4 regions of the Citrobacter sp. RHB25-C09 genome follow, and region 1 is predicted to be linked to each of the others. Evidence: predicted binding sites of a transcription regulator. Region 1 holds the regulator's gene; each other region holds the start of a gene.
The links. Region 1 encodes CRP, which controls carbon source genes, mostly activating them, when cyclic AMP is high. Its sites were predicted from a motif close to ATGTGANNNNNNTCACAT; they were not measured.
Positions count from the first base shown of each region.

Region 2: the regulator CRP is predicted to act here: its motif matches at 3,564-3,581, upstream of focA (formate transporter FocA).
Region 3: the regulator CRP is predicted to act here: its motif matches at 7,004-7,021, upstream of HVY19_RS19310 (PTS sugar transporter subunit IIB).
Region 4: the regulator CRP is predicted to act here: its motif matches at 1,870-1,887, upstream of HVY19_RS13120 (CidA/LrgA family protein).

Region 1 is NZ_CP057483.1:378,737-386,666, reverse strand. It holds gene HVY19_RS01730 (STM2901 family protein) at 1-26, opposite strand, end outside; gene HVY19_RS01725 (hydrolase) at 255-1,271, shown strand; gene HVY19_RS01720 (YheU family protein) at 1,274-1,492, shown strand; gene HVY19_RS01715 (phosphoribulokinase) at 1,545-2,414, shown strand; gene HVY19_RS01710 (OsmC family protein) at 2,510-2,914, opposite strand; gene crp (cAMP-activated global transcriptional regulator CRP) at 3,221-3,853, shown strand; gene HVY19_RS01700 (YccS/YhfK family putative transporter) at 3,905-5,992, shown strand; gene HVY19_RS01695 (aspartate aminotransferase family protein) at 6,011-7,231, opposite strand; gene pabA (aminodeoxychorismate synthase component 2) at 7,317-7,880, opposite strand; gene HVY19_RS01685 (putative adenosine monophosphate-protein transferase Fic) at 7,912-7,930, opposite strand, start outside.
Region 2 is NZ_CP057483.1:1,661,252-1,669,181, forward strand. It holds gene pflA (pyruvate formate lyase 1-activating protein) at 1-115, opposite strand, end outside; gene pflB (formate C-acetyltransferase) at 309-2,591, opposite strand; gene focA (formate transporter FocA) at 2,648-3,505, opposite strand; gene ycaO (30S ribosomal protein S12 methylthiotransferase accessory factor YcaO) at 3,911-5,671, opposite strand; gene HVY19_RS07725 (DUF421 domain-containing protein) at 5,808-6,500, shown strand; gene serC (3-phosphoserine/phosphohydroxythreonine transaminase) at 6,716-7,804, shown strand; gene aroA (3-phosphoshikimate 1-carboxyvinyltransferase) at 7,876-7,930, shown strand, end outside.
Region 3 is NZ_CP057483.1:4,079,819-4,087,748, reverse strand. It holds gene rpoB (DNA-directed RNA polymerase subunit beta) at 1-1,814, shown strand, start outside; gene rpoC (DNA-directed RNA polymerase subunit beta') at 1,891-6,114, shown strand; gene HVY19_RS19315 (PTS lactose/cellobiose transporter subunit IIA) at 6,300-6,617, opposite strand; gene HVY19_RS19310 (PTS sugar transporter subunit IIB) at 6,619-6,927, opposite strand; gene HVY19_RS19305 (sensor domain-containing diguanylate cyclase) at 7,112-7,930, opposite strand, start outside.
Region 4 is NZ_CP057483.1:2,797,739-2,805,668, forward strand. It holds gene HVY19_RS13110 (aromatic acid/H+ symport family MFS transporter) at 1-773, opposite strand, end outside; gene HVY19_RS13115 (LysR substrate-binding domain-containing protein) at 900-1,808, shown strand; gene HVY19_RS13120 (CidA/LrgA family protein) at 1,961-2,359, shown strand; gene HVY19_RS13125 (CidB/LrgB family autolysis modulator) at 2,356-3,051, shown strand; gene cdd (cytidine deaminase) at 3,181-4,065, shown strand; gene sanA (outer membrane permeability protein SanA) at 4,305-5,015, shown strand; gene HVY19_RS13140 (DUF2542 family protein) at 5,028-5,267, shown strand; gene mglC (galactose/methyl galactoside ABC transporter permease MglC) at 5,315-6,325, opposite strand; gene mglA (galactose/methyl galactoside ABC transporter ATP-binding protein MglA) at 6,341-7,861, opposite strand; gene mglB (galactose/glucose ABC transporter substrate-binding protein MglB) at 7,929-7,930, opposite strand, start outside.

The sequences.
Region 1 (7,930 bases):
CCACCCAGTTCTTCTACGGTATCCATTCCTGAACCCTGTAAGTAATTTGCACTAAATTAACCCCATGATAAGAATAAGGATAATTAAGAAACGATTTTTCAGACAATATAAACCCACTGAAATCAAGGATGCGTATAACATAAGTGTTCTCTTAACATCATTCGCAAATTTCACGGTTGTGATACATATTGGCTAACCCGCGAGAGTTCCGCGCGGTATAGTGGTCCATTAAGATTATTACTTGCTCTGGTGCTATGGTTGAAATCACCCCAACAGAAATGACCCCGACCACTGAGGATTCGCGCGATTTCCGCCCGATGCGTGGTATCAGTAACCGCCATTTGCAGACCATGCTGCCGCGCCTGTTCCGTCGGAAGGTGAAGTTCGAGGCCCACTGGCAGCGTCTGGAATTACCCGACGGCGACTTTGTCGATCTGGCCTGGAGCGAAGATCCACAGCAGGCGAAGCACAAACCGCGCCTGGTGGTATTTCATGGCCTTGAAGGCAGCCTGAACAGCCCTTATGCGCACGGGCTTATTGAAGCGGCAAAAAATCGCGGCTGGCTTGGGGTGGTGATGCACTTTCGCGGCTGTAGCGGCGAACCGAATCGCCTGAATCGTATTTATCATTCTGGTGAAACAGAAGACGGCTCCTGGTTCTTAGGCTGGTTGCAAAGAGAGTTCGGTAAGGTTCCTACCGCTGCCGTTGGCTATTCTCTCGGCGGCAATATGCTGGCATGCCTGCTGGCAAAAGAGGGGAGTAACATCCCGTTGGATGCCGCCGTGATCGTCTCCGCCCCCTTTGTTCTGGAAGCGTGCAGTTATCATATGGACAAAGGCTTTTCCCGCGTTTATCAGCGCTATCTGCTTAACCTGTTGAAGGCCAACGCGTCGCGTAAACTGGCGGCCTATCCAGGCTCGCTGCCGGTAAGTCTGGCACAGTTAAAATCCTTGCGCCGTATCCGCGAATTTGACGATCTCATCACCGCCAAAATCCACGGATTCGCCGATGCTATTGACTACTATCGTCAATGTAGCGCCATGCCATTGCTCAGTGAGATCGCCATTCCGACGCTCATTATCCATGCTAAGGACGATCCGTTTATGGACCACCACGTAATCCCAAAAGCGGAAGATTTACCGTCACAGGTGGAATATCAACTTACCAAGCATGGCGGTCACGTTGGGTTTATTAGCGGCACGTTGCGTCGGCCTGAGATGTGGCTGGAGTCGCGCATTCCCGAGTGGCTGACACCATACCTGGAGGAATAACCATGCAGATCCCCTGGCAAGACCTCTCCCCCGAAACGCTGGAAAATCTGATAGAAAGCTTTGTGTTGCGCGAAGGCACCGACTATGGTGAACATGAACGTACCCTTGAGCAAAAAGTCGCCGACGTCAAACGCCAACTCCAGTGCGGAGAAGCGGTACTGGTATGGTCTGAACTGCACGAAACGGTCAATATTATGCCGCGAAAACAGTTCCGCGAATAACTCGCCCCGTCGGCGGACGACACTATAATTACAACGAATTCATGGAGTTGTTATGTCTGCCAAACATCCGGTGATTGCAGTAACAGGATCCAGTGGCGCGGGGACCACCACCACCAGCCTCGCGTTTCGTAAAATTTTTGCCCAGTTAAATCTGCGCGCAGCCGAGGTGGAAGGCGACAGTTTTCATCGCTATACCCGTCCGGAGATGGACATGGCGATCCGCAAGGCGCGAGACGCCGGGCGGCATATCAGCTATTTTGGTCCCGAAGCCAACGACTTTGGCCTACTGGAACAAACCTTTATTGAATACGGGCAGACGGGCAAAGGCCAGTCGCGCAAGTACCTGCACACCTACGACGAAGCTGTACCGTGGAATCAGGTGCCGGGTACGTTTACCCCCTGGCAGCCTCTGCCGGAGCCCACAGATGTGCTGTTCTATGAAGGGCTACACGGCGGCGTAGTGACGCCACAGCACGAAGTCGCAAGTCATGTGGATCTGCTGGTGGGCGTAGTGCCCATCGTTAACCTGGAGTGGATCCAAAAATTAATCCGCGACACGGGTGAACGCGGTCATTCCCGCGAAGCAGTGATGGACTCCGTGGTCCGGTCCATGGATGACTATATCAATTACATCACCCCACAGTTTTCCCGCACGCATATTAACTTCCAGCGCGTCCCTACGGTAGATACTTCCAACCCGTTCGCGGCGAGAGGTATTCCGTCACTGGATGAAAGCTTTGTCGTGATTCATTTTCGTAATCTTGAGGGGATCGATTTCCCCTGGCTGTTGGCGATGCTGCAGGGCTCATTCATTTCGCATATCAATACATTAGTGGTGCCGGGCGGCAAGATGGGGCTGGCAATGGAACTGATTATGCTGCCGCTGGTACAGCGACTGATGGAAGGCAAAAAAATCGAGTAAAGTGAGGTTTGCCGGATGGCGGCTACGCCTTATCCGGCCTACAAAACGACGCCTGCTGTAGGCCTGATAAGCGCAGCGCCATCAGGCACTGACCATTACGCCGCAATCACTTCATACGAATGGGTAATGTTGACGGCTTTTTCCAGCATCAGCGCCACAGAACAATACTTCTCCGCAGAGAGATCCACCGCACGTGCGACGGCGGCATCTTTCAGCTCATTGCCGGTCACAATAAAGTGCAGATTAATATGGGTGAACAGGCGTGGTGCTTCTTCACGACGTTCAGACGTCAGTTTGACTTCACAGTTGGTCACATCCTGACGGCCTTTCTGCAGGATAGAAACGACATCAATCGCGCTACATCCCCCCGCCGCCATCAGCACCATTTCCATCGGACTGGGGGCTTTGTCACCTGAATTACCGTCCATCAAAATCTGGTGCCCGGAAGCGGACTCCCCAAGGAAGGTTAAACCCTCAACCCATTTAACACGCGCTTGCATAATTTTTAACTCCAGTGCGTTAATTTTCCTTACAGATTACGCGCACATAACAATTCTCGCAACGGAAGGCGACCTGCGTCATGCTGAAGCGAGACACCAGGAGACACACGGCTAAAGCTATGCTAAAACAGTCAGGATGCTACAGTAATATATTGACGTACCACATGTATGCAGAGGACATCAATTTACAGGCTGAAGTTCGTTTTTGTCGGCCTCTTCCCAGGATTCGGGAAGCATTTTTTTGCAAACCCAGAGCAGCGACTTTTTCTGACTCTGGAGACAGCTTATAACAGAGGATAATCGCGCATGGTGCTTGGCAAACCGCAAACAGACCCGACTCTCGAATGGTTCTTGTCTCATTGCCACATTCATAAGTACCCGTCGAAGAGCACGCTGATTCACCAGGGTGAAAAAGCGGAAACGTTGTACTACATCGTTAAAGGCTCAGTGGCTGTGTTGATTAAAGATGAGGAAGGGAAAGAAATGATCCTTTCTTATCTGAATCAGGGTGATTTTATTGGCGAATTGGGCCTGTTTGAAGAAGGCCAGGAACGTAGCGCATGGGTACGTGCTAAAACAGCATGTGAAGTGGCTGAGATTTCCTACAAAAAATTCCGCCAGTTGATTCAGGTAAACCCGGATATTCTGATGCGCCTGTCTTCTCAGATGGCTCGTCGTCTGCAAGTTACATCTGAAAAAGTCGGTAACCTGGCTTTCCTCGACGTAACCGGTCGTATCGCCCAGACTCTGCTGAACCTGGCGAAACAACCAGATGCGATGACTCACCCGGATGGCATGCAGATCAAAATCACTCGCCAGGAGATTGGTCAAATCGTTGGCTGCTCTCGTGAAACCGTTGGTCGTATCCTGAAAATGCTGGAAGATCAGAATCTGATCTCCGCACACGGTAAGACTATCGTCGTTTACGGTACACGTTAATTCCGTCGAAACGGTGCGTTACTGTGTAGCGCGCCGTTTTTTGTTTTACCCATGTGGCGCAGACTGATTTATCACCCGGAGATCAACTACGCACTACGCCAAACGTTGGTGTTGTGTTTACCTGTGGGCATCGGGCTGTTCATTGGTCAGTTACATCTGGGCTTACTCTTTGCTCTCGTCCCCGCCTGCTGCAATATCGCCGGGCTCGACACTCCACATAAGCGCTTCTTCAAACGTCTGATCATTGGCGCATCGCTGTTTGCCGGATGCAGTCTGGTGATGCAACTGCTGTTGTTTCAGGACGTCCCCCTGCCGTTGATCCTGACCGGGCTAACGCTGACTCTCGGCGTCACGGCAGAGTTAAGCGCGCTCCACGCCAGGCTGCTTCCGGCGTCGCTGATCGCCGCGATTTTCACGCTGAGTCTGGCCGGGAATATGCCGGTCTGGGAACCACTGCTCATCTATGCCCTGGGCACCTTATGGTACGGATTGTTCAACTGGTTCTGGCTCTGGCTATGGCGTGAACAACCCCTACGTGAGTCGCTTAGCCTGCTATACCGTGAACTCGCCGATTATTGTGAAGCGAAATACAGCATGCTGACACAGCATACCGATCCGGAAAAAGCCCTGCCGCCGCTGCTGGCCCGGCAACAGAAAGCCGTCGATCTGATTACCCAGTGCTATCAGCAAATGCATATGCTTTCCGCGCATCGCAATAATGACTACAAGCGAATGCTGCGCGCATTTCAGGAAGCACTTGATCTGCAGGAGCATATCTCGGTCAGTCTGCATCAGCCGGAGGAGGTACAGAAGCTGGTCGAACGCAGCCATGCGGAACAGGTCATCCGCTGGAACGCGCAGGTTATCGCAGCCCGTCTGCGGGTGTTAGCCGATGATATTCTTTATCACCGTCTGCCAACGCGATTTTCCATGGAAAAGCAGCTTGGTGCTCTTGAGAAAATCGCTAATCAACATCCTGACAATCCGGTGGGACAGTTCTGTTACTGGCACTTTAGCCGTATCGCCAGGGTGCTGCGCACCCAACGCCCGCTGTATCCCCGCGATCTCATGGCCGATAAGCAGCGGCGTCTACCGCTGCTGCCCGCATTGAAAAACTACCTTTCGTTGAAATCGCCGGCGTTGCGTAATGCCGGGCGCATCAGCGTAATGTTAAGCGTTGCCAGCCTGATGGGAACCGCGCTGCATCTGCCGAAACCCTACTGGATACTGATGACGGTGTTGTTTGTTACCCAAAACGGTTACGGGGCAACGCGTGTACGTATTCTGCACCGCTGCGCTGGGACGCTGGTGGGGCTGATCGTAGCCGGCGCCACGCTGCACTTTCATATTCCGGAGGGGTATACGCTGTTGTTGATGCTGCTCATTACCCTGGTGAGTTATCTGACGATCCGCAAAAATTACGGCTGGGCAACGGTTGGGTTTACGGTGACGGCAGTATATACCCTGCAACTGCTGACGCTGGATGGCGAGCAGTTCATCATTCCTCGCTTTGTCGATACGATTATTGGCTGTCTGATCGCGTTTGGCGGCACCGTCTGGCTGTGGCCACAATGGCAGAGCGGCCTGCTGCGCAAAAATGCCCACGATGCGCTTGAGGCCGACCAGGAGGCCATTCGCCTGATCCTGAGTGACGATCCGCAGGCCACACCGCTGGCGTATCAGCGGATGCGAGTCAATCAGGCGCACAATACGCTATTTAACTCGCTGAACCAGGCCATGCAGGAGCCGGGCTTTAACAAACACTATCTGGACGATATGAAGCTATGGGTTACGCACAGCCAGTTTATCGTCGAGCACATTAATGCCATGACGACGCTGGCGCGCGAGCACACGATGCTGACTCCAGACCTGGCGAAGCGGTATCTGCAATCGTGTGAAATCGCGCTACAGCGCTGTCAGCAGAGGCTGGAGTATGACGGGCCGGGTAGTTCGGGAGATGTGAATATTCTGGAAGCACCGGAGATGCCGCCCCACGGCTCGTTAAGCACCCTGGAACAGCATCTACAACGGATTCTGGGACATCTGAACACCATGCACACAATATCCTCAGTGGCCTGGCGTCAACGCCCACATCATGGGATCTGGCTCAGTCGTCGACTACGGGATATGAAAAGTTAACGCAACGCCTTATCCGGCCTACAAACCTAAGACCTTCGCCACCGCCTGGGCAAAACGCGCCATCCCTTCATCGATATCCGCGTCATCCACCACCAGCGACGGAGCGAAACGCATCACATCCGGTCCAGCGTTAAGAACCATTACGCCCGCATCGGCTGCGGCATAGAGGAAATCACGCGCCCGACCTTTAAACTGCGGCTTCAACTCTGCACCAATCAGCAGGCCCATACCGCGAATATCGCTGAACACGTCATAATGTGCATCGATATCCTGTAAATGCTGGACGAATCTTTGCCGCTTCGCCACAACACCGTTCAGTACGTCCGCCGTATTGATAATATCAAATGCCGCCTCTGCCACCGCACAGGCCAGCGGATTACCGCCATACGTGGAGCCATGTGAACCGACGTGAAACGCCGAGGCAATGTCCTGCGTGGTCAGCACGGCACTAACCGGGAAGCCCCCGCCCAGCGCTTTGGCACTGGTGAGAATGTCCGGCGTTACGCCATAGTGCATATAGGCAAAGAGATCGCCAGTACGCCCCATCCCGCTTTGTACTTCATCAAACACCAGCAGCGCCTGATGCTGATTGCAGAGTTCGCGCAATCCTTGCAGGAATTCCGGCGTGGCGGCAAGCACACCGCCTTCTCCCTGCACCGGTTCAACCACCACCGCGCAGGTATGGTCATCCATCACCGCTTTCACTGCATGCAGGTCGTTGAATGGCACGTGTACAATATCCGCCGGTTTGGGTCCAAAGCCGTCCGAATACTTTGGCTGACCGCCCACGCTTACAGTAAACAACGAGCGACCATGGAAGGCGTTATGGAAGGCAATGATTTTTGTTTTGAATGGGCTGTGACGCACGCAGGCGTAATGACGCGCCAGCTTAAAGGCCGTTTCGTTCGCTTCGGTACCGGAGTTCATAAATAGCACGCGCTCGGCAAACGTGGCATCAATGATCTTTCGGCCCAGGCGCAGCGCCGGTTCGTTGGTGAAAACATTGCTGGTATGCCAGAGCGTTTCCCCCTGGGTTTTCAGCGCATCCACCAGCGCCGGATGGCAGTGCCCCAGCGCGGTTACGGCAATCCCCCCGGCGAAATCAATGTAATCTTTACCTTGCTGATCCCAGACCCGACTGCCCTTACCTTTCACCGGAATAAAATCTGCCGGTGCATAAACTGGCAGAATGACTTCATCGAAAGTTGCGCGAGTTACTGCCGTTTGTTCAGTTGCCATCTTATGATCATCCAGTTACGCATACATGAATGTGAAATTATAATCACAAAATATGCATAAAAAATCACTCAATAGCAACCATAAATCAGCGATTGAGGAAATTTGCCAGCAGTTGATGTCCCTGCTCACTGAGAATACTTTCCGGATGGAATTGCACGCCTTCCAGATCCCACTCTTTGTGGCGAATTCCCATAATTTCCTGCGTTTCGCTCCAGGCGGTGACCACTAAGTCGTCAGGAAGCGTCGCGGGGTCGATAATCAGCGAATGGTAGCGGGTGACGGTTAATGGATTGGCTAATCCCTGAAATACGCCCTGTCCGCGGTGGGTAATCGGTGATGTCTTTCCGTGCATAACACGCGCGGCACGAACAATGGTAGCCCCGAATGCCTGCGCCATCGCCTGATGCCCCAGACAGACACCGAGAATGGGCACTCGCCCGGCGTAGTGACGAATCACCGCCAGCGAAATACCAGCCTCGTCCGGCGTGCAAGGGCCGGGAGAGATTACGATTTTTGCTGGGTTCAGCGCATCGATTTGCGCCAGCGTCAGCTCGTCATTACGCTTAACCACGACCTCCGCACCCAGTTCGCAAAAGTACTGGTAGAGATTCCAGGTAAATGAATCGTAGTTGTCGATAAGCAGGATCATAGCGGCTCCGGAACCAAAGAACCGCGCTATTCTACTCAGTTTCCTCGGCT
Region 2 (7,930 bases), 1.3 Mb from region 1:
TGTGACAGTACAGGCAGCGCATCAGGCAGCCCTGGAAAAAGGTGATAAAGCGGATACCTGGCCCATCAACGGTGCCACAGGATTCAAAGGAGTGAATGCGACCAATAACTGACATTGCGGTGTTTCTCCAGATGTGGCCCATCCGGGGCCTGTTGTATGCGCACAGCTCATGGGCTGTGTCGAGTCTGTTTTGGCAGATACCCTAAGTATAGATAGCTGACAAACCAGGCTGCGAGGGTGGGCTATTTGCTAAAAAGGCCCCACTTACGTGGAGCCTTTATTGTACGCTGTTTCAGTCAGACAAGGAATTACATGGTCTGAGTGAAGGTACGAGTAATAACGTCCTGCTGCTGTTCTTTAGTCAGGGAGTTAAAACGTACTGCGTAACCAGATACACGAATGGTCAGCTGAGGATATTTCTCAGGGTGTTCCATCGCATCCAGCAGCATTTCACGGTTCATGACGTTCACGTTCAGGTGCTGACCACCTTCAATGGACGCTTCGTGATGGAAGTAACCATCCATCAGACCCGCGAGGTTAGTTTTACGGACTTCGTCGTCTTTACCCAGCGCGTTTGGAACGATAGAGAAGGTGTAAGAGATACCATCTTTCGCGTAAGCAAACGGCAGTTTAGCCACGGAGGTCAGAGAGGCAACAGCACCTTTCTGGTCACGACCGTGCATCGGGTTAGCACCAGGTCCGAACGGCGCGCCAGCACGACGACCGTCTGGGGTGTTACCCGTTTTCTTACCATACACAACGTTAGAGGTGATGGTCAGAACAGACTGAGTCGGGATAGCGTCACGGTAGGTTTTGAGTTTCTGAATTTTCTTCATGAAACGTTCTACCAGGTCAACCGCCAGGTCATCAACACGAGCGTCGTTGTTACCAAACTGCGGATATTCGCCTTCGATTTCGAAGTCGATAGCCAGACCGTCTTCGTCACGAATCGGTTTAACTTTCGCATATTTGATTGCAGACAGGGAGTCAGCCGCAACGGACAGACCAGCGATACCACACGCCATGGTGCGGATAACGTCACGGTCGTGCAGCGCCATCAACGAAGCTTCGTAGCTGTACTTGTCGTGCATGTAGTGGATGATGTTCAGTGCGGTGACATACTGCTTAGCCAGCCAGTCCATGAAGTGATCCATACGCTCCATCACTTCGTCAAAGTTCAGAAGATCGCCTTTGATCGGCTCAGACTTAGGACCAACCTGCATTTTCAGTTTTTCATCAACGCCGCCGTTGATAGCGTACAGCATGGTTTTCGCCAGGTTTGCACGCGCACCGAAGAACTGCATTTGTTTACCAACAACCATCGGGCTTACGCAGCAAGCGATAGCGTAGTCGTCGTTGTTGAAGTCCGGACGCATCAGGTCATCGTTCTCGTATTGCAGAGAAGAGGTGTCGATGGACACTTTAGCGGCGAATTTCTTGAAGTTCAGAGGCAGTTTTTCAGACCACAGAACGGTGATGTTCGGCTCCGGAGAAGGACCCATGGTGTACAGGGTGTTCAGGAAGCGGAAGCTGTTTTTGGTTACCAGAGTACGGCCGTCAACGCCCATACCGCCGATAGATTCAGTTGCCCAGATCGGGTCACCAGAGAACAGTTCATCATATTCTGGGGTACGCAGGAAGCGAACCATACGCAGTTTCATGACCAGGTGGTCAATCATTTCCTGAGCATCTTGTTCAGTGATTTTGCCTGCTTTCAGGTCACGTTCGATGTACGCATCCAGGAAGGTGGAGACACGACCGAAGGACATTGCTGCACCGTTCTGAGACTTAACCGCAGCCAGGTAGCCGAAGTAAGTCCACTGGATAGCTTCCTGAGCGTTGGTTGCCGGACCAGAGATATCGCAGCCGTATTTAGCCGCCATCTCTTTGATCTGACCCAGAGCGCGGTGCTGTTCTGCAATTTCTTCACGCAGACGGATAGTCGCTTCCAGGTTTACGCCATTTTCCAGATCGGACTGCAGAGACACGAACTGAGCGTATTTGTCTTTCATCAGGAAGTCGATACCGTACAGCGCAACGCGACGGTAGTCACCGATGATACGACCACGGCCATACGCATCTGGCAGACCAGTCAGAACGCCAGATTTACGGCAGTTCAGAATGTCTTTGGTATAAACATCGAATACACCCTGGTTGTGGGTTTTACGATATTCGGTGAAGATTTTTTTCAGCATCGGATCCAGTTCGCGATTGTACGCTTTGCAGGAACCTTCAACCATTTTGATACCACCGAACGGAATGATTGCGCGTTTCAGTGGTGCTTCAGTCTGCAGACCAACGATTTTCTCAAGGGCTTTGTTGATGTAGCCAGCATCGTGAGAAGTGATGGTGGAAGCAACAGAGGTGTCAAAATCAACTGGCGCGTGAGTGCGGTTTTCCAGTTTAACGCCTTCCATTACGCTGTCCCACAGCTTGGTGGTCGCGTCAGTCGCGCCAGCCAGGAAGGATTCGTCACCCTCATATGGAGTGTAGTTTTTCTGAATGAAGTCACGGACGTTTACTTCATTCTGCCAGTCACCTTTGGTAAAACCTTCCCAGGCTGTGGCTAACTTTTCATTAAGCTCGGACATGTAACACCTACCTTCTTAAGTGGATTTTTTATTTACTACGTGAAACTGGCATCAAATTAATGATGATCGTTGCCACGCAGGTAAATGACCCAGTATGTCAACCCAACCAGTAAACCGCCGCCGATAATGTTGCCGATCGTAACCGGAATCAGATTATCAGTGATGAAGTTCATCACGGTCAGGTGAGAAAATTGTTCCGGTGCTGAACCTACGGCGGTCCAGAATTCCGGGGTGGCGAAATCACGGATTATGATACCCATCGGGATCATAAACATATTAGCGATACTGTGCTCAAAACCGCTGGCGACAAACATAGCTACCGGTAAAACCATGATGAAAGCTTTATCCATCAGGCTACGGCCTGAATAGCTCATCCATACGGCCAGGCAGACCATCAGGTTTGCAAGGATGCCGAGAGCGACGGCTTCAACAAAAGTATGGTGCATTTTATGGTCGGCCGTTTGCAGAACATTCATTCCCCATTGACCATTCGCAACCATGTATTCGCCAGAAAGCCACATCAAAAGCACAAAGAGCAGGCAACCTACCAGGTTACCAAAATAGACGTTGAGCCAGTTCTTCGCCAGTTGGCCCCAGGTGATACGTCCACTGGCCTTCGCGACAACAATCAGCACGGTTGAAGTGAAGAGATCGGCGCCGCAGATGACGCAAAGAATCAACCCCAGAGAGAAGCAGATACCGCCTACCAGTTTTGCCATACCAAAGGGCATCGTTCCCGTGCCGGTCGTTGCAGTGATATAGAAAACGAAAGCGATAGAAATGAACATACCGGCAGTAATTGCCAGATAGAAAGTCTTAAGCGGATGTTTCGTTGCTTTATAGACACCTGCTTCTTCGGCCACTTTGGCCATTGCAGCAGGAAGAATAAGATCAAAAGGGTTGTCAGCTTTCACACTAACTCTCTCTTTATTAAGTCGGCGACGAGATACTAACAAAGCATTATAGATGAGAAATTGATGTAGATCATATCTCGCCTGGCTTATAGGCCCGCAATACGCATGGTTTTTATGCGATAACGGCGTAATTTATTGATAATGATGATAAAAATAAATTTTAAAATTTAGCAAATGAGTTGAAAATTTTCCTTACCTGAGCGTTTGAGCGGTTAATTACTATGTAGTAATCGATAAAAGAATTAACAAATACAGATTAATTCTTGTAATAAAGGTTACCAATATTTAACCGAGTTATTACATTTATTTTTATTGATGCAAAAATAAATAAAACGGGGCACCTAAAGCGCCCCGTAATATAGCTCAGACAATTCTATAAGCCTACAATATGCAAGCTAATTGTTTTTATTTTGACCAATATGCAGCTTTCGCACGCTGAAGTTTTTCATAAGCCTTCAGCAGAGACTGATGAGAGGCGAACGCATGCAGGTCGAGGTCGACGGGTTGCAGACCATAGAACGGTGCCTCACCGCTCAATGCCGCGCTTGCCGCTTCCACCGCATCCGCGCCATACATGCGTACAAACGCATTCAGGTATTGCAGCGGTTCGCGTTCTTCTTCCTGCGACAGGAGCAGCAGCGTTTGCAGGCAACGATAATAGTTCGCACGTTCAGCGCTAAATATTGATGCATTGAACTCCATCGTCCATTCCGTCCAGATCAGCGCCTGATCCAGATCGCCGCCCGCCAGGGCCAGCATCGCTTTCAGTTCACCAATGCGCAGGGTATACCAGCCGTTATCCGTGCCGGTTGCCAGACCCAGCAATTCACGCACACGAGTGAAGTCGTCAAATCCTTCTTCATCAAGTTGCTCGATCAGATTGAGATAATCTTCTTTATCCCAGTCGCTACCAGGCAGCGCGAGCAGGGTTTCACGCAGGTGGCTACCCATGCTGTTATTTGCCAACCACAAATCTTCGGCAGGATAGATATCAGACATCCCTGGCACAATGATGCGGCAGGCGTAGACGCTGAGGTGTTCATAGTCAGCAATGTAGACTTCTTTATCTTCGGCGTTGAAGATAGCCATCAGCGTGGCAAATTCTTCTTCCGTGGTGCCTGAGAAGTTCCAGTCTGCAAAGGCGTAATCGGCATCTTGCTTGAACAGATCCCAGGAGATCAGACCGCTGGAATCAATAAAGTGGGTTTCCAGATTGGTATGTTCAGCAACTTCTTCGTCATCGAAGGTTGGTGGCGTAAAGACGTCCAGATCTTTAAGACCGCGTCCTTGCAGCAATTCGGTGACGGTACGTTCCAGCGCGACGCCAAAATCAGGATGCGCGCCGAAAGAGGCAAAGCAGGTGCCGTTAGCCGGATTGAATAACACCACGCAAATTACCGGATATTTGCCGCCCAGCGAGCCATCATAAGCAAAGATAGGGAATCCTTCCGATTCCAGCTTTGCAATGGACTCAACAACGGACGGGTAGCGTGCAAGCACCTCGGTCGGAATTTCCGGCAGGCTGATGCTCTCTGCGATAATACGGTTTTTCACGTAACGTTCGAACACTTCAGACAGCCCCTGAACGCGTGCTTCATTGCGCGTGTTACCGGCGGACATGCCGTTAGAGACGTACAGGTTGCCGATAATATTCATGGGAATATAAACGGTCTGGTTATCCGACTGACGGGTAAACGGCAGGCCACAAACGCCGCGCTCTTCATTGCCGGACTGGAGATCAATCAACATGCTGCCCGTCAGTTCGTTTTCCGGGTCGTAGAAAGCGCGCAGGCGCGCATCCAGCAGACCTTCAGGCACATCGTCACTGTCGTTCAGCGGGAACCATTTCTCGTTCGGGTAGTGGACGAACGGACCATTGGCGATGGTTTCGCCCAACCAGAAATCGGCGAAGAAGTAGTTGGTCGACAAACGCTCAAAATATTCGCCGAGCGCAGAGGCCAGCGCGGCTTTTTTAGTTGCGCCTTTGCCGTTGGTGAAACACAGCGCGCACTCTTTATCGCGAATATGCACGGACCAGACGTTTGGCACTGGGTTCAGCCAGGAGGCTTCCTCAATCTGAAAACCAAGGTCGAGCAGTTTTTGCTGGAAGCGAGCGATGGAGTCTTCCAGTGCGGCGTCTTTGCCGGGAATAAATGTTTGCGTCATGAAAATCACTTTTGTCGTACGGAAAGCGCGCAATGATACGGGTTTTATGTGACTGACGCTATCGCCGCTACCGACGCGGCGTAAATAAAAGTTTTGGCTATGCTTTTAAACAGTGAAACTGGTTAAGAGCATAAAAATGAAAGCATTTGATTTACAACGGATGGCACTCGATAAAGTCCCTATGGAGTTTCTGGCGGAAGTCGCCGTGCGCAGTCTTTACACCTTCATATTGGTTTTTCTGTTTCTGAAAATTACCGGCAGACGCGGTGTGCGCCAGATGTCGTTGTTTGAGGTACTCATTATCCTGACGCTGGGCTCTGCCGCTGGTGATGTCGCCTTTTATGACGACGTTCCACTGTTGCCTGTGCTGGTGGTGTTTATCACCCTCGCGATGCTGTATCGGCTGGTGATGTGGCTCATGTCGCGCAGCGAAACGCTGGAGGATCTGTTTGAAGGCAAACCCGTCGTCATCATTGAAGATGGTGAACTGGCGTGGTCAAAACTCAACAGCGCCAACATGACTGAATTTGAGTTCTTTATGGAGCTTCGGCTCAGCGGCGTCGAACAGCTTGGCCAGGTCCGCCTGGCGATTCTCGAAACCAACGGGCAAATAAGCGTGTATTTCTTTGAGGATAAGGATGTGAAACCTGGACTGAACATTCTGCCGGCATATTGTACCCAGCGCTTTAAGGTGATGCCGGAACCGGGAGATTATGCCTGCGTGCGGTGTAGCGATGTAGTGACACTGGGCGCCGGTGAAAGCCTGATTTGTCCGCGCTGTAAAAATTCAGAATGGTCGAAGGCCAGTCGGGCGAAACGGATCGTCTGACAGCAATAAATGTCGGAACAGGGCGGTCAACACCATAGAATCTGTTGTGTGAGCGACCGCTCATTTTTACCCCAACCCGTTTTACCCATTGCGGCGCGTGTCACTGAATGATAAAACCGATATTCACAGGAATAACGTATACCTAATGTCTGTTGTTGCGTGCTGCGCAAACGATAAGATGTTAAGGGAATAATAACGCAGCGTGGTGAGGGGAAATGGCTCAGGTCTTTAATTTTAGTTCAGGTCCGGCAATGTTACCGGCAGACGTACTTAAACTGGCTCAAAAGGATCTTCGTGACTGGAACGGTCTTGGTACCTCCGTCATGGAAGTGAGCCATCGCGGTAAAGAATTCATCCAGGTCGCAGAGGAAGCGGAGCAGGATTTTCGCGATCTCCTCAGCATCCCCTCCAACTACAAAGTCTTGTTCTGTCACGGCGGTGGCCGTGGTCAGTTTTCCGCTATTCCGCTCAATATCCTGGGTGACAAAACCACTGCTGACTATGTTGACGCAGGTTACTGGGCAGCCAGCGCGGTTAAAGAAGCGAAGAAATACTGCACCCCAAATGTGATCGATGCCAAAGTCACCGTTGACGGACTGCGTGGCGTTAAGCCAATGAGCGAGTGGCAGTTGTCGGACAACGCGGCCTATATGCACTACTGCCCGAATGAAACCATTGACGGCATCGCAATTAGTGAAACGCCGAATTTTGGTTCCGATGTCGTCGTCACGGCGGACTTCTCCTCAACCATTTTATCGGCACCGTTGGATGTTTCCCGCTACGGTATTATTTACGCTGGCGCGCAGAAAAATATTGGCCCGGCCGGGTTGACCATTGTCATTGTGCGTGAAGACTTGCTGGGGAAAGCAAACGTCGCGTGCCCGTCGATCCTCGATTACACCATCCTCGACAGTAACGATTCGATGTTTAACACGCCGCCTACCTTTGCCTGGTATCTCTCTGGTCTCGTGTTTAAGTGGCTGAAAGAGCAGGGTGGCGTTGCAGCAATGAATCAAATCAATCAGCAAAAATCAGAACTGCTGTATAGCGTGATTGATAACAGTGATTTCTACCGTAACGATGTGGCGAAAGCGAACCGTTCGCGGATGAACGTACCGTTCCAGTTGGCTGACAGCGCGCTGGATAAACTCTTCCTGGAGGAGTCCTTTGCCGCAGGTTTACATGCCCTGAAAGGTCACCGCGTCGTGGGTGGAATGCGCGCCTCTATTTATAACGCGATGCCGCTGGAAGGCGTCCAGACGCTGGCTGATTTCATGATCGATTTCGAACGCCGTCGCGGTTAATCTGCTTTTTATATTCATCCCCACAGCGTTGTCTGTGGGGTTTTTATTTCTGCTTTTGAGAGTTAAGTTTCATGGAATCCCTGACGTTACAACCCATTGCGCGGGTCGATGGCACTATTAATCTGC
Region 3 (7,930 bases), 680 kb from region 1:
ACGAGATGTATCCGGGCGAAGCGGGTATCGACATCTACAACCTGACGAAATACACCCGTTCTAACCAGAACACCTGTATCAACCAGATGCCTTGCGTATCTCTGGGTGAGCCGGTTGAACGCGGCGACGTGCTGGCAGACGGTCCGTCCACCGACCTCGGTGAACTGGCGCTCGGTCAGAACATGCGCGTAGCGTTCATGCCGTGGAATGGTTACAACTTCGAAGACTCCATCCTCGTTTCCGAGCGTGTTGTCCAGGAAGACCGTTTCACCACCATCCACATTCAGGAACTGGCGTGTGTGTCTCGTGACACCAAGCTGGGGCCAGAAGAGATCACTGCTGATATCCCGAACGTGGGTGAAGCTGCGCTCTCCAAACTGGATGAATCCGGTATCGTTTACATTGGTGCGGAAGTGACCGGTGGTGACATTCTGGTTGGTAAGGTTACGCCGAAAGGTGAAACCCAGCTGACACCAGAAGAGAAACTGCTGCGTGCAATCTTCGGTGAGAAAGCGTCTGACGTTAAAGACTCTTCTCTGCGCGTACCAAACGGTGTTTCTGGTACGGTTATCGACGTTCAGGTCTTTACTCGCGATGGCGTAGAAAAAGACAAACGTGCGCTGGAAATCGAAGAGATGCAGCTGAAGCAGGCTAAGAAAGACCTGTCTGAAGAACTGCAGATCCTCGAAGCTGGCCTGTTTGGTCGTATCTACGCGGTGCTGGTTTCCGGTGGTGTTGAAGCTGAGAAGCTCGACAAACTGCCGCGTGACCGCTGGCTGGAACTGGGCCTGACCGACGAAGAGAAACAAAATCAGCTGGAACAACTGGCTGAGCAGTATGACGAACTGAAACACGAGTTCGAGAAGAAACTCGAAGCGAAACGCCGCAAAATCACTCAGGGCGACGATCTGGCACCGGGCGTGCTGAAGATTGTTAAGGTATACCTGGCGGTTAAACGCCGTATCCAGCCTGGTGACAAGATGGCAGGTCGTCACGGTAACAAGGGTGTTATTTCTAAGATCAACCCGATCGAAGATATGCCTTACGATGAAAACGGCACGCCGGTAGACATCGTACTGAACCCACTGGGCGTACCGTCTCGTATGAACATCGGTCAGATTCTGGAAACCCACCTGGGTATGGCTGCAAAAGGTATTGGCGATAAGATCAACGCCATGCTGAAACAGCAGCAGGAAGTCGCGAAACTGCGCGAGTTCATCCAGCGTGCCTACGATCTGGGCTCAGACGTTCGTCAGAAAGTTGACCTGAATACCTTCAGCGATGAAGAAGTTCTGCGTCTGGCTGAAAACCTGCGCAAAGGTATGCCGATCGCAACGCCGGTCTTCGACGGTGCGAAAGAGTCTGAAATCAAGGAACTGTTACAGCTGGGTGGCCTGCCGACTTCCGGTCAGATCACACTGTTTGACGGTCGTACCGGTGAGCAATTCGAGCGCCAGGTTACCGTCGGCTACATGTACATGCTGAAACTGAACCACCTGGTTGATGACAAGATGCACGCGCGTTCTACCGGTTCTTACAGCCTGGTTACTCAGCAGCCGCTGGGTGGTAAGGCGCAGTTCGGTGGTCAGCGCTTCGGGGAGATGGAAGTGTGGGCGCTTGAAGCATATGGCGCAGCATACACCCTGCAGGAAATGCTCACCGTTAAGTCTGATGACGTGAACGGCCGTACTAAGATGTATAAAAACATCGTAGACGGCAACCATCAGATGGAGCCGGGCATGCCGGAATCCTTCAACGTACTGTTGAAAGAGATTCGTTCGCTGGGTATCAACATCGAACTGGAAGACGAGTAATTCTCGCTCAAACAGGTCACTGGTGTCGGGTTAACCCCCGACACCGGATTGTGCTAACTCCGACGGGAGCAAATCCGTGAAAGATTTATTAAAGTTTCTGAAAGCGCAGACTAAAACCGAAGAGTTTGATGCGATCAAAATTGCTCTGGCTTCGCCAGACATGATCCGTTCATGGTCTTTCGGTGAAGTTAAAAAGCCGGAAACCATCAACTACCGTACGTTCAAGCCTGAGCGTGACGGCCTTTTCTGCGCCCGTATCTTTGGGCCGGTAAAAGACTACGAGTGCCTGTGCGGTAAGTACAAGCGCCTGAAACACCGTGGTGTGATCTGCGAGAAGTGCGGCGTTGAAGTGACCCAGACTAAAGTACGCCGTGAGCGTATGGGCCACATCGAGCTGGCGTCTCCGACTGCGCATATTTGGTTCCTGAAATCACTGCCGTCCCGTATCGGCCTGCTGCTCGATATGCCGCTGCGCGATATCGAACGCGTGCTGTACTTCGAATCCTATGTGGTTATCGAAGGCGGTATGACTAACCTGGAACGCCAGCAGATCCTGACTGAAGAACAGTATCTGGATGCGCTGGAAGAGTTCGGTGACGAATTCGATGCGAAGATGGGTGCGGAAGCTATCCAGGCCCTGCTGAAGAGCATGGATCTGGAGCAAGAGTGTGAAACTCTGCGCGAAGAGCTGAACGAAACCAACTCCGAAACCAAGCGTAAGAAGCTGACCAAGCGTATCAAACTGCTGGAAGCGTTCGTTCAGTCTGGTAACAAACCAGAGTGGATGATCCTGACCGTTCTGCCGGTTCTGCCGCCAGATCTGCGTCCGCTGGTTCCGCTGGATGGTGGTCGTTTCGCAACGTCGGATCTGAACGATCTGTACCGTCGCGTTATCAACCGTAACAACCGTCTGAAGCGTCTGCTGGATCTGGCTGCGCCGGACATCATCGTACGCAACGAAAAACGTATGCTGCAGGAAGCGGTTGACGCCCTGCTGGATAACGGTCGTCGCGGTCGTGCGATCACCGGTTCTAACAAACGTCCTCTGAAATCTTTGGCCGACATGATCAAAGGTAAGCAGGGTCGTTTCCGTCAGAACCTGCTCGGTAAGCGTGTTGACTACTCCGGTCGTTCTGTAATCACCGTAGGTCCATACCTGCGTCTGCATCAGTGCGGTCTGCCGAAGAAAATGGCACTGGAGCTGTTCAAACCGTTCATCTACGGCAAGCTGGAACTGCGTGGCCTGGCCACCACCATCAAAGCCGCTAAGAAGATGGTTGAGCGTGAAGAAGCTGTCGTTTGGGATATCCTGGACGAAGTGATCCGCGAACACCCGGTACTGCTGAACCGTGCACCAACACTGCACCGTCTGGGTATCCAGGCATTTGAACCGGTACTGATCGAAGGTAAAGCTATCCAGCTGCACCCGCTGGTTTGTGCGGCCTATAACGCCGACTTCGATGGTGACCAGATGGCTGTTCACGTACCGCTGACGCTGGAAGCCCAGCTCGAAGCGCGTGCGCTGATGATGTCTACCAACAACATCCTGTCTCCAGCGAACGGTGAGCCAATCATCGTTCCTTCTCAGGACGTTGTATTGGGTCTGTACTACATGACCCGTGACTGTGTTAACGCCAAAGGCGAAGGCATGGTGCTGACTGGCCCTAAAGAAGCTGAGCGTATCTATCGCGCTGGCCTGGCCTCTCTGCATGCGCGCGTTAAAGTGCGTATCACCGAGTATGAAAAAGATGAAAACGGCGAATTCGTTGCGAAAACCAGCCTGAAAGACACGACCGTTGGCCGTGCCATTCTGTGGATGATCGTACCGAAAGGTCTGCCTTTCTCCATCGTCAACCAGGCGCTGGGCAAGAAAGCGATCTCCAAAATGCTGAACACCTGTTACCGCATTTTGGGTCTGAAGCCGACTGTTATCTTCGCTGACCAGACAATGTACACCGGCTTTGCTTATGCAGCGCGTTCAGGTGCATCTGTTGGTATCGATGACATGGTCATCCCAGAGAAGAAACACGAGATCATCTCTGAAGCGGAAGCCGAAGTTGCTGAGATCCAGGAGCAGTTCCAGTCTGGTCTGGTAACCGCAGGCGAACGCTATAACAAAGTTATCGATATCTGGGCAGCGGCGAACGATCGTGTATCCAAAGCGATGATGGATAACCTGCAAACTGAAACCGTTATTAACCGTGACGGCGAAGAAGAGCAGCAGGTTTCCTTCAACAGCATCTACATGATGGCCGACTCCGGTGCGCGTGGTTCTGCGGCACAGATTCGTCAGCTGGCAGGTATGCGTGGTCTGATGGCGAAGCCAGATGGCTCCATCATCGAAACGCCGATCACCGCGAACTTCCGTGAAGGTCTGAACGTACTCCAGTACTTCATCTCCACGCACGGTGCGCGTAAAGGTCTGGCGGATACCGCACTGAAAACAGCGAACTCCGGTTATCTGACGCGTCGTCTGGTTGACGTTGCGCAGGACCTGGTTGTTACCGAAGACGATTGTGGTACCCTCGAAGGCATCACGATGACTCCGGTTATCGAGGGTGGTGATGTTAAAGAGCCGCTGCGCGATCGCGTACTGGGTCGTGTAACCGCAGAAGACATTCTGAAGCCGGGTACCGCAGACATTCTGGTTCCGCGCAACACGCTGCTGCACGAACAGTGGTGTGACCTGCTGGAAGCGAACTCTGTTGACTCCGTGAAGGTACGTTCCGTCGTATCCTGTGACACCGACTTTGGTGTATGTGCGCACTGCTACGGTCGTGACCTGGCGCGTGGCCACATCATCAACAAAGGTGAAGCTATCGGGGTTATCGCGGCACAGTCCATCGGTGAACCGGGTACACAGCTGACGATGCGTACGTTCCACATCGGTGGTGCGGCATCTCGTGCGGCTGCTGAATCCAGCATTCAGGTGAAAAACAAAGGTAGCATCCGTCTGAGCAACGCGAAGTCGGTTGTGAACTCCAGCGGTAAACTGGTTATCACCTCTCGTAACACCGAGCTGAAGCTGATCGACGAATTCGGTCGTACCAAAGAGAGCTATAAAGTGCCTTACGGCTCTGTTATGGCGAAAGGTGACGGTGAGCAGGTTGCTGGCGGCGAAACCGTAGCAAACTGGGATCCGCACACCATGCCGGTTATCACCGAGGTGAGTGGTTTCGTCCGCTTCACTGACATGATCGACGGCCAGACCATTACTCGTCAGACCGACGAGCTGACCGGTCTGTCTTCTCTGGTGGTTCTGGATTCTGCTGAACGTACTACCGGTGGTAAAGATCTGCGTCCTGCACTGAAAATCGTTGATGCTCAGGGTAACGACGTTCTGATCCCGGGTACCGATATGCCTGCGCAGTACTTCCTGCCGGGTAAAGCGATTGTTCAGCTGGAAGATGGCGTACAGATCAGTTCTGGTGACACCCTGGCGCGTGTACCGCAGGAATCCGGCGGTACCAAGGACATCACCGGTGGTCTGCCGCGCGTTGCGGACCTGTTCGAAGCACGTCGTCCGAAAGAGCCGGCAATCCTGGCTGAAATCAGCGGTATCATCTCCTTCGGTAAAGAGACCAAAGGGAAGCGCCGCCTGGTTATCACCCCGGTAGACGGTAGCGAACCGTACGAAGAGATGATTCCGAAATGGCGTCAGCTCAACGTGTTCGAAGGTGAACGTGTAGAACGTGGTGACGTGGTTTCCGACGGTCCGGAAGCGCCGCACGACATTCTGCGTCTGCGTGGTGTGCATGCTGTGACTCGTTACATTGTTAACGAAGTACAGGACGTATACCGTCTGCAGGGCGTTAAGATTAACGATAAACACATTGAAGTTATCGTTCGTCAGATGCTGCGTAAAGCCACCATCGAAAGCGCAGGTAGCTCCGACTTCCTGGAAGGCGAGCAGGTTGAATACTCCCGCGTCAAGATCGCGAACCGCGAACTGGAAGCGAACGGCAAAGTGGGTGCAACATTCTCCCGCGATCTGCTGGGTATCACCAAAGCGTCTCTGGCAACCGAATCGTTCATCTCTGCCGCATCGTTCCAGGAGACCACGCGTGTCCTGACCGAAGCAGCCGTTGCGGGTAAACGCGACGAACTGCGCGGCCTGAAAGAGAACGTTATCGTGGGCCGTCTGATCCCGGCGGGTACCGGTTATGCGTACCACCAGGATCGTATGCGTCGCCGTGCAGCGGGTGAACTCCCGGCAGCACCGCAGGTGACTGCAGAAGATGCGTCCGCGAGCCTGGCAGAACTGCTGAACGCAGGTCTGGGCGGTTCCGATAACGAGTAATCGTTGATGCAGCTAATAAAAAACCCGCTTCGGCGGGTTTTTTTATGCCTGGCGGATTGTAAGCTGGATACGGTGAAAGGCCTTCATGCCTGATGGCGCTACGCTTATCAGGCCTATGAGATTGTTTGTAGGCCGGATAAGGCGAAGCCGCCATCCGGCGCTATTCATACCTGTTAGCTCTTTACCTACGCGGCGGGGGGTAACCGACGGTAAATCTCAATCATATCGCCGGCCAGATCCTGAATAACCATCGCGTTCATGAGATGGTCCTGCGAATGAACGGTGATCAGATTCACCGGAAGCTTGCCCGTGCCTTCATCGATGCCAATAAGCTGTGTCTGGATTTTATGCGCTTGCTTCACGTATTCATGCGACTCAGACATTGCTTGTTCCGCACCGGCAAAATCTCCTTTGCGTGCCAGTTGCAGCGCGGTTAATGCCTGGCTACGTGCTGCTCCGGCATTAACCAGCAGCTCCATAATAATGGTTTCGAGTTCTTCCATGTCATTGCTCCATCAGTTTCAGGGCTTTTTCCAACACGGCGTCCCCTTTCATCATGCCGTAATCCATCATGTCGATAACCGCGACTTTCTTGCCGAGCGGATCGGCCAGCGCCTGTAATTTCGCCTGCTCATATTTGACCTGAGGTCCCAGCAGGACTATATCCGCCGTGGCGATATTTTCTTTGAATTCAGCGACAGGGACGGCCCTTATGGAAACCTCAACGCCTTTTTTCTGCGCGGCGTCTTTCATTCGTTGAACCAGCATGCTGGTGGACATTCCTGCGGCACAGCATAAAACGATGTTCTTCATAGTTCGCTCTCACGGTTTCGTTGATACTTCATCTTTAGTCCGTGCTTGAGATGAGAACAACCGTCTTACCGAGAATGTGTGTAAAACATCACAAAGAAACAGCACAAATAATGAAACCGGTTACGGTTATTCTCAATCTGTAAAAAAGCCCGTCGCAACGGGCTTATCAGGGGGGCATGGGCGATCAGCGTTCGGCCACAATAATGCGGTTTTTTCCTTCCTGTTTTGCTTTATACAATGCTTCGTCCACACGCATGATGAGCTCTTCCTGCGTTTGCAGATGCCATTCCCCCAGCCCTACGCTAAAGGTAACGTGCAGGTTCTCTTCGCGCCAGGTGCGCTCCGCAATCTGAATACGCCACTGTTCCAACAGCGAGAATGCATTGTTGAGTTGTTCGCCGGAGAACAGCACGGCAAACTCTTCTCCCCCGTAGCGGTAAACTGAAACTGAGGCTGGCTGCATGATCTGAATCCCTTCACGGGCAACGTTACGCAGCACGATGTCACCGGTCAGATGGCCCCAGGTATCATTGATGGATTTGAAGTTGTCGATGTCGACTAAAGCCAGTGTAAAGGGTTGATGATTGTTCATCAGCGCGGCGATATCATTATCAAAAGCCCGGCGGTTTTTGCAGCCGGTCAGCGCGTCGATGGTTGCCTGGCGTGCGTAATCCATCTGGCGCTCTTTATTCGATTCAATGGCTTTACTCAGCATTGCTTCAAGACGCGGGGCTCGTTTGACATCGCCGGTTTTGATCGCGTTAATGATATTCATCAGCACGGTACGAGAAGCATGGCGTAAATACAGGCCAAACAGCACAATCATGATGGCTGCCAGCGCAAACCCCCAGGCGACGATATTCGTTTCATGACGCGTCAGGTCTAACAGCGTCGAATTGGAAACACGATAAATAACAAACCAGTCCGGGTTAGTAAAAGAGTAATAGTAATACCAGGTTTGACTGCCCGACTCGTAGAGATACCCCTCACCGCTGGTCATCTG
Region 4 (7,930 bases), 2.0 Mb from region 1:
ATGAGGGTAATGGGCAACTGACGCCCGGCAAAAAGCTGGCGGATGCTGCCTTTTGCCACGGCGGCGGTTTCGTTGAGCCAGAAATGAGTGTTGTCGTGGCGCTCCCCGGTCATAGCGCTGACCGTTTTGGCAATGGTCTCCTGCGGCAACTGGCGACGAACCTGCCAGCGCGGCGACTCCGGCAGTACGGCCAGCAGCACGAAGAACAGCATCAGGGGCAGCACGCCGCCGAGCACTAAAATCCCATGCCAGCCGATAGTCGGTACCAACTGTGCGCTGACAATCCCGCCCATTGCCGAACCCAGCGTAAAGCCGCAAAACATGAGCGTCACCAGCGCGCCGCGACGGCGCGCAGGCAGATATTCGGAGGTCATGGTAATGGTATTGGGCATCGCGCCGCCCAGCCCGAGGCCGGTCAGAAAGCGCAGAATAACCAGCGTTTGCAGATCCGGCGAGAATGCCGACAGCAGGCTGAGCGCGCCGAAGAGGAATACGCAAAGCTCAATGACCCGTTTGCGACCAAAGCGGTCCGAAAGCGGCCCACAGAGCAGCGCGCCCGCCGTCAGCCCCAGCAACCCCGAACCAAATAGCGGGGCCAGATCGCCGGCGGTCAGTTGCCAGTGGGTACGAATATCCGGGGCGATAAATCCAATTGCGGCGGTATCGAATCCGTCGAGCATTACCACCAGAAAGCAGCAGATGATGACCCGCCAGTGGATCTTGCCGACGGGTGCAGCATCGATCAGCGCTTGTAGTTCACGTCGTTGAATCATTGTGAATGCCTCGGTGCAGGGAGAGAAAGAGGTTCTTTTGTTTTTGGTATGTTACGAGTTTGTAGATTGGGCGATAAAATGTACAATGGCATTTCATGCAGAGACATAACCTGGGGGTTATAGCAAATGGCAAACTGGGCGCAAAAACTCAAACTGCATCACCTGCAAATGCTGATGGCTCTAGGCGAACAGGGAAATCTGACGCACGTCGCCCGGATGATGAATATCACCCAGCCCGCGCTGTCAAAATGGCTATCACAGCTTGAAGATGAGATTGGGATCACGCTTTTCGAGCGTCACAGTAAAGGCCTGCGCCCGTCAGAAGGGGGGAAATTACTGCTGCAACATGCCCAGCGTTTAATTAACGATCTGGAACGCTCACAGTATGAAATGGCACGCTTTAAGGAAGGCGGGCTGGTGGGCAGCCTGAAAATCGGCTGTTCGCCGGTAGCGACCGACTGCGTATCACAGGCGATTCTCGGCCTGCTGGAAGAAATGCCAACGCTGCATCTGAACATAGAAGAAAAAGTGATGACCCCGCTGCTGCACGACCTGCTTGCCGGTTCGGTCGATGTGGTCGTTGGCCGCGTTGGCGGGCGCGCGTTACAGCTGCCCCTCAATTATCAGGTGCTTTACACCGAACCCGTCTGCTTTGTCGCCCGTCCAAACCATCCGCTGGCGAAGCACGCGACGCTGAGCTGGAGCGAACTCGCCAACTGGCGCTGGATAGTCTGGCCAACGGGCACGCCTATCCGCATTAGTATCGATAATGCTCTGGTCGATAATGGCGTTATGCTGCCGGAAAACACTATTGAATCGGCGTCGATGAACGTCAGCACCAACCTGCTGCAAAGCAGCGATATGATCTCTATTCTTTCTTTACGTCTGGCGCAACGCTATGCCAGCCAGGGTCAGTTGGTGATCCTCAATCTGCCGAAGATCGAACAAAAAGGCAGCGTCGGGGTGTTCTGGAGGAAAAATGAAACGCCTTCCGCTGCGCTGAGCCGCTTTCTGCATTTTCTGGCACAGGTTTAACGCAATTCACGGAGTTACCTGACGTTACCGCTGTCTATCATTGCCATGCGCAGAATTCATGATGTGATCGATAGCACAGTTTCAGGTTTAATTGTATGATGATTGAAAGCCTGTCCTACCAGGCGTCGTTGTTGACGTCAAGGAATTACACCATGAGTAAGTCATTGAATATCATCTGGCAATATTTGCGCGCGTTTGCGCTGATTTATGCCTGCCTGTATGCAGGCATTTTTATCGCGTCACTGCTGCCCGTCGCCATTTCCGGCAGTATTATTGGCATGCTTATCCTGTTTGTTCTGCTGGCCTTGCAGATTATCCCCGCCAAATGGGTTAATCCCGGTTGCTACGTACTGATCCGCTATATGGCGCTGCTGTTTGTGCCAATTGGCGTCGGCGTGATGCAGTACTTTGATCTGCTACGCGCGCAGTTCGGCCCGGTGGTTGTCTCCTGCGCCATTAGCACGCTGGTGGTCTTTCTGGTGGTGAGCTGGAGTTCGCACCTGGTCCACGGCGAGCGCAAAGTCGTGGGTCAGAAAGGAGCAGATAAATGATGGCATCAATCTGGTGGTCATTACCCCTGACCTTAGCCGTCTTTTTTGGCGCACGTAAACTGGCAGTACGCTTCAAGTTTCCCTTACTTAACCCGCTACTGGTGGCGATGGTGGTCATCATCCCTTTCCTTCTCATCACGGGTATTCCTTACCAGAGCTATTTTAAAGGCAGCGAGGTGCTTAACGATCTGCTGCAACCTGCGGTTGTTGCGCTGGCCTACCCTTTGTATGAACAGTTGCACCAGATCCGCGCCCGTTGGAAATCCATCATCACCATCTGTTTCGTGGGCAGCATTGTGGCAATGGTCACCGGTACTGGCGTCGCGTTGCTGATGGGCGCAACGCCTGAGATTGCCGCGTCGGTATTGCCGAAGTCCGTCACCACGCCAATAGCCATGGCGGTAGGCGGCAGCATCGGTGGTATTCCAGCGGTGAGCGCGGTTTGCGTGATTTTCGTCGGTATTCTCGGTGCCGTCTTTGGCCATACGTTGCTCAACGCAATGCGTATTCGCACCAAGGCCGCGCGCGGTCTGGCGATGGGTACCGCTTCCCACGCCCTGGGTACCGCGCGTTGCGCCGAGCTTGATTATCAGGAAGGCGCGTTCAGCTCGCTGGCGCTGGTGATCTGCGGAATTATAACCTCGCTGATTGCCCCGTTTTTATTTCCGATAATTCTCGCTGTTTTTGGCTAAAATTTGCGATGGTTCGCGCAATTTTGATTTTTGTTTCATAAGTTGCAATCACAATGAGATGTTGATCACGTATAAAGACGAAACAGGCTCGTACACTACGATCCCATTACATTGTTATGAGGCAACGCCATGCACCCACGTTTTCACACTGCGTTCAGCCAACTGGCGGAAAATTTGCAATCAGCACTGGCCCCCATTCTCGCGGAAGAACATTTCCCCGCGTCGCTGACCGCTGAGCAGGTGTCGACGCTGAAAAGCGCGACAGGACTGGATGAGGACGCGCTGGCCTTCGCTTTGCTTCCGCTGGCTGCGGCCTGTGCGCGAACTCCGCTATCGAATTTTAACGTAGGCGCAATTGCGCGCGGCGTTAGCGGCGTCTGGTATTTCGGCGGCAATATGGAGTTCCTGGGCGCCACCATGCAGCAAACCGTTCACGCCGAACAAAGCGCCATTAGCCACGCGTGGATGCGTGGTGAAAAAGGACTCGCGGCAATTACGGTTAACTACACGCCTTGTGGCCACTGCCGTCAGTTTATGAACGAATTAAACAGCGGTCTGGCGCTGCGCATCCATCTGCCGGGTCGTGAACCGCACACCCTGCGTGACTATTTGCCAGACGCTTTCGGGCCAAAAGATCTGGAGATCAAAACCCTGCTGATGGACGAGCAAAACCATGGCTTTGCCCTGCAAGGCGATGCGTTAACCCAGGCTGCCATTGCCGCCGCCAACCGTTGCCATATGCCTTACAGTAAATCGCCCAGTGGCGTCGCGCTGGAGTGTAACGATGGCCGTATCTTTACGGGCAGTTATGCGGAAAATGCCGCGTTTAACCCGACGTTGCCGCCGCTGCAAGGCGCGCTGAACCTGCTCAGCCTGAACGGCTATGACTATCCGGATATTAAGCGGGCCATTCTGGCGGAAAAAGCCGACGCGCCGTTGATTCAGTGGGACGCCACCGCCGCGACGTTGAAAGCGTTAGGTTGCAGTAATATTGATCGCGTGCTGTTGGGATAATCTTGTGTTCCAGTAATGCCGGATGGCGGCGCTCACGCGCCTTATCCGGCCTACAAACTGCGCCGTGCCCGTAGGCCTGATAAGCACAGCGCCATCAGGCAATGCTGACGCACCGTATCCGGCCTACATGCCTTGATCCAAATTGCTGAAAATACCCCCAATCAGGCTGCTGTTTCTTGCGCTACGCCTTCGTGTACAGTAGCCTGAATGCACTTTCATCCTCTGACTGAGTTTCCTTCATGTTAAAGCGCGTTTTCTACAGCCTGTTAGTCCTGATCGGCTTGCTGCTGTTGACTGCGCTTGGCCTCGATCGCTGGATGAGCTGGAAAACTGCGCCTTATATTTATGATGAATTGCAGGACCTGCCCTACCGCCAGGTGGGGGTTGTGCTTGGCACCGCCAAATATTACCGTACCGGGGTCATCAATCAGTATTACCGTTACCGAATTCAGGGTGCGCTGAACGCCTATAACAGCGGCAAAGTGAACTATTTGCTGCTCAGCGGTGACAACGCTCTGCAAAGCTACAACGAGCCGATGACGATGCGAAAAGATCTGATTGCTGCTGGCGTCGATCCTGCCGATATCGTACTGGACTACGCCGGTTTCCGCACCCTCGACTCCATAGTACGTACCCGTAAAGTCTTCGATACCAATGATTTCATTATCATTACCCAGCGTTTTCACTGCGAACGAGCCTTGTTTATCGCTTTGCATATGGGGATTCAGGCGCAGTGTTATGCTGTGCCGTCACCGAAAGATATGCTGACGGTACGCGTTCGTGAATTTGGCGCGCGTTTTGGCGCCCTGGCGGACCTCTATCTGTTTAAGCGTGAGCCGCGTTTCTTAGGGCCGCTCGTCCCGATTCCAGCACCGCATCAGGTACCCGATAATGCGCAGGGATATCCCGCGGTGACACCAGAACAATTGCTTGAACAGCAAAAAAAATAAAAGGAAACAAGCATGGAAGGGAAAGCGATATTTATCGTCATTGGCGTACTGATGATTGTGGCGTGGACATTCAGAGAAGGCATTAAGGGTCTGCGCTCAGGTACCGTTGAGAAAACGGAAAAGGGCAAGGAAGAACCCCTGATCATCCAGCGCACCACACAACCCGGCGTCTTCTGGACCTGGATCACCGTCTATTTCGGCATCGCGCTGGGGGCGTTGCTCACCGGCATCTGGCTCTTGTTTATCAAATAAAAAAACCGGCGCAGAGCACTCTGCGCCGGTTTCTCCATTACGAAGAATTACTTCTTACGCGCGTACTTCAGGGAGTCCAGCGCAACGGCGAAGATAATAATTCCGCCCTTAATAATGTACTGCCAGTATGGGTTAACGCCGATGTAGGTCAGGCCGTAGTTGATGACGGTAAAGATAATCACACCGGTCACTACGCCAAGTACAGTGCCTACCCCGCCGCTGAACGATACGCCACCCACGACGCACGCGGCAATCGCATCCAGTTCATACATAAAGCCGAGGTTGTTTGTCGCTGAGCCGATACGTCCCGCTTCCAGCAAGCCGCCGAAGGCATAGAACACACCAGAGAGCGCGTAGATCATCAGCAGGTTCAGGGCTACGTTAACGCCAGACACTTTTGCTGCTTCCGGGTTACCGCCGATAGCAAAAATATTTTTACCGAAGCGCGTTTTGTTCCACAGCACCCAGACAAACGCAACGGCGATCAGCGCATAGAACGTAATGTATGACAGCCTGAAACTTCCCATGGCTATAAAGCCCTGGGCAAAGGTCGAGAAGCCGCTGTCAAAGCCCGAAATCGGCGATGCGCCCACGAAGTCGTAATACAGGGAGTTGATACCGTAAACGATAATCATCGTACCCAGCGTGGTGATAAACGGCGTCACGTTCAGATACGCGATGATAATACCGTTAACCAGACCGATCACTGCGCCGATGGCACAGACAATCAGGATCACCAGCGCAATAGGCATAGTGGCCATTTCCGGGAACACTTTGTTAGCGTTCTCCATTGACTGTAGCAGCGTTGCCGCAACCACTGCCGCCAGCCCGACCTGACGACCTGCTGACAGGTCCGTCCCCTGGGTGACAATAAGACCGGCAACGCCCAGCGCGATGATGATACGCACAGAGGATTGGGTCAGAATGTTACTTAAGTTAAGCAGACTTAAGAAAGTGGGATCCTGGAAAATAATAATCGCCAGCAAGACTAAAAGAACGACGTAAATACCGCCTTCTTTCAGATAAGTAAGAAAACTTTTCTTATTTAACGCACTCATGAGGAGCCCCTGATCTTAAAGGTGCAAAGACGCAAGACGCAGAATTTCGTTTTGCGTAGTCGTTTTAGTATCAACAATTCCAGAAACGAGTCCGTTACTCATCACCAGAATACGATCTGTTATCCCTAACAATTCCGGCATTTCAGAGGAGATAATAATAATCCCCTTACCTTTTTTCGCCAGTTCCGCGATTAACTGATAAATTTCAAATTTTGCCCCGACATCGATCCCACGGGTCGGTTCGTCGAGCATCAGTATTTCTGGTTGCGTCAGTAGCCAGCGACCAATAATCACTTTTTGCTGATTGCCGCCGGAAAGCGAACCAATTTGTGTACGATGGCCTGGCGTTTTAACCCGCATAGAGTCAATTACCCATTGGGTATCACTTTTCATTCGGGAATTATCTAACAGACCGACTTTATTTTTGTAATTATGGATATTTGAAATGAGAGAGTTGAAACCAATGTCCAGATAAGCATAAATACCGGTGGAACGACGCTCTTCTGTGACCAGCGCGAAACCATGATTAATGGCTTCATTCGCATTATGGTTATTAATCTTTTTGCCGTGCAGTGTAATAGTGCCCGATGATTTCTCACGGATACCAAAAAGTGTTTCAACGATATCAGTGCGCTTAGCGCCGACCAGTCCCGCAACGCCGAGAATCTCTCCTTTATGCAGATCAAAAGAGACGTCCCGAATAGAAGGCTGGCGCAGCGATGTCAGGTTGCGCACTTCAAGAATAACTTCCCCTGGTTTGTTGGCTTTGTCCGGGAAACGCTGGTTCAATGAACGTCCCACCATCATGGCGATGATCTGGTCCATATCCAGCCCTTCCAGCGGTTGCGTGGCAATCCACTGTCCGTCACGCAGTACGGTGATTTCATCACACAACTGGAAAATTTCTTCCATTTTGTGGGAGATATAAACAATACCGCAGCCACGATCTTTAAGCTTACGAATAATCGTGAAAAGATGATTAACCTCTTTCTCCGTTAAAGAAGACGTCGGTTCATCCATAATGACAATTTTGGCATTATAAGAAAAGGCTTTGGCAATTTCGATCATTTGCATTTGCGAAACGGACAGCGTCCCGACGCGCGCACGCGGATCGATATCAATATCCAGCTCGTCAAAAATTGCTTTGGTATCACGGTACATTTTATCCTGATCGACAAACATGCCTTTGGTGGGATAACGCCCCAGCCACATGTTGTCCATAACAGAACGTTGTAAAACCAGGTTGAGTTCCTGGTGGACCATGGAAATACCGTTTTCCAGCGCTTCTTTGGCTGAATGAAAATCGATTTCTTTACCCTGGAATAATATGCTGCCAGAATCTTTTTGATAGATCCCAAAAAGACATTTTAATAGTGTTGATTTCCCAGCGCCGTTCTCTCCCATTAATGCATGAATTGAATGTGGGCGGACTTTTAAATTAACATTATCAAGTGCCTTAACGCCTGGAAAAGACTTGTTGATGCCGCTCATTTCCAACAAGAATTCGCCTGACGACTGAGTATTTGTGCTGACCATAATTATACCTTGTTGGCCTCGCAGAGCGCGTTAAAAAGGGGCGCGATAGTGATCGCGCCCTATAAACTT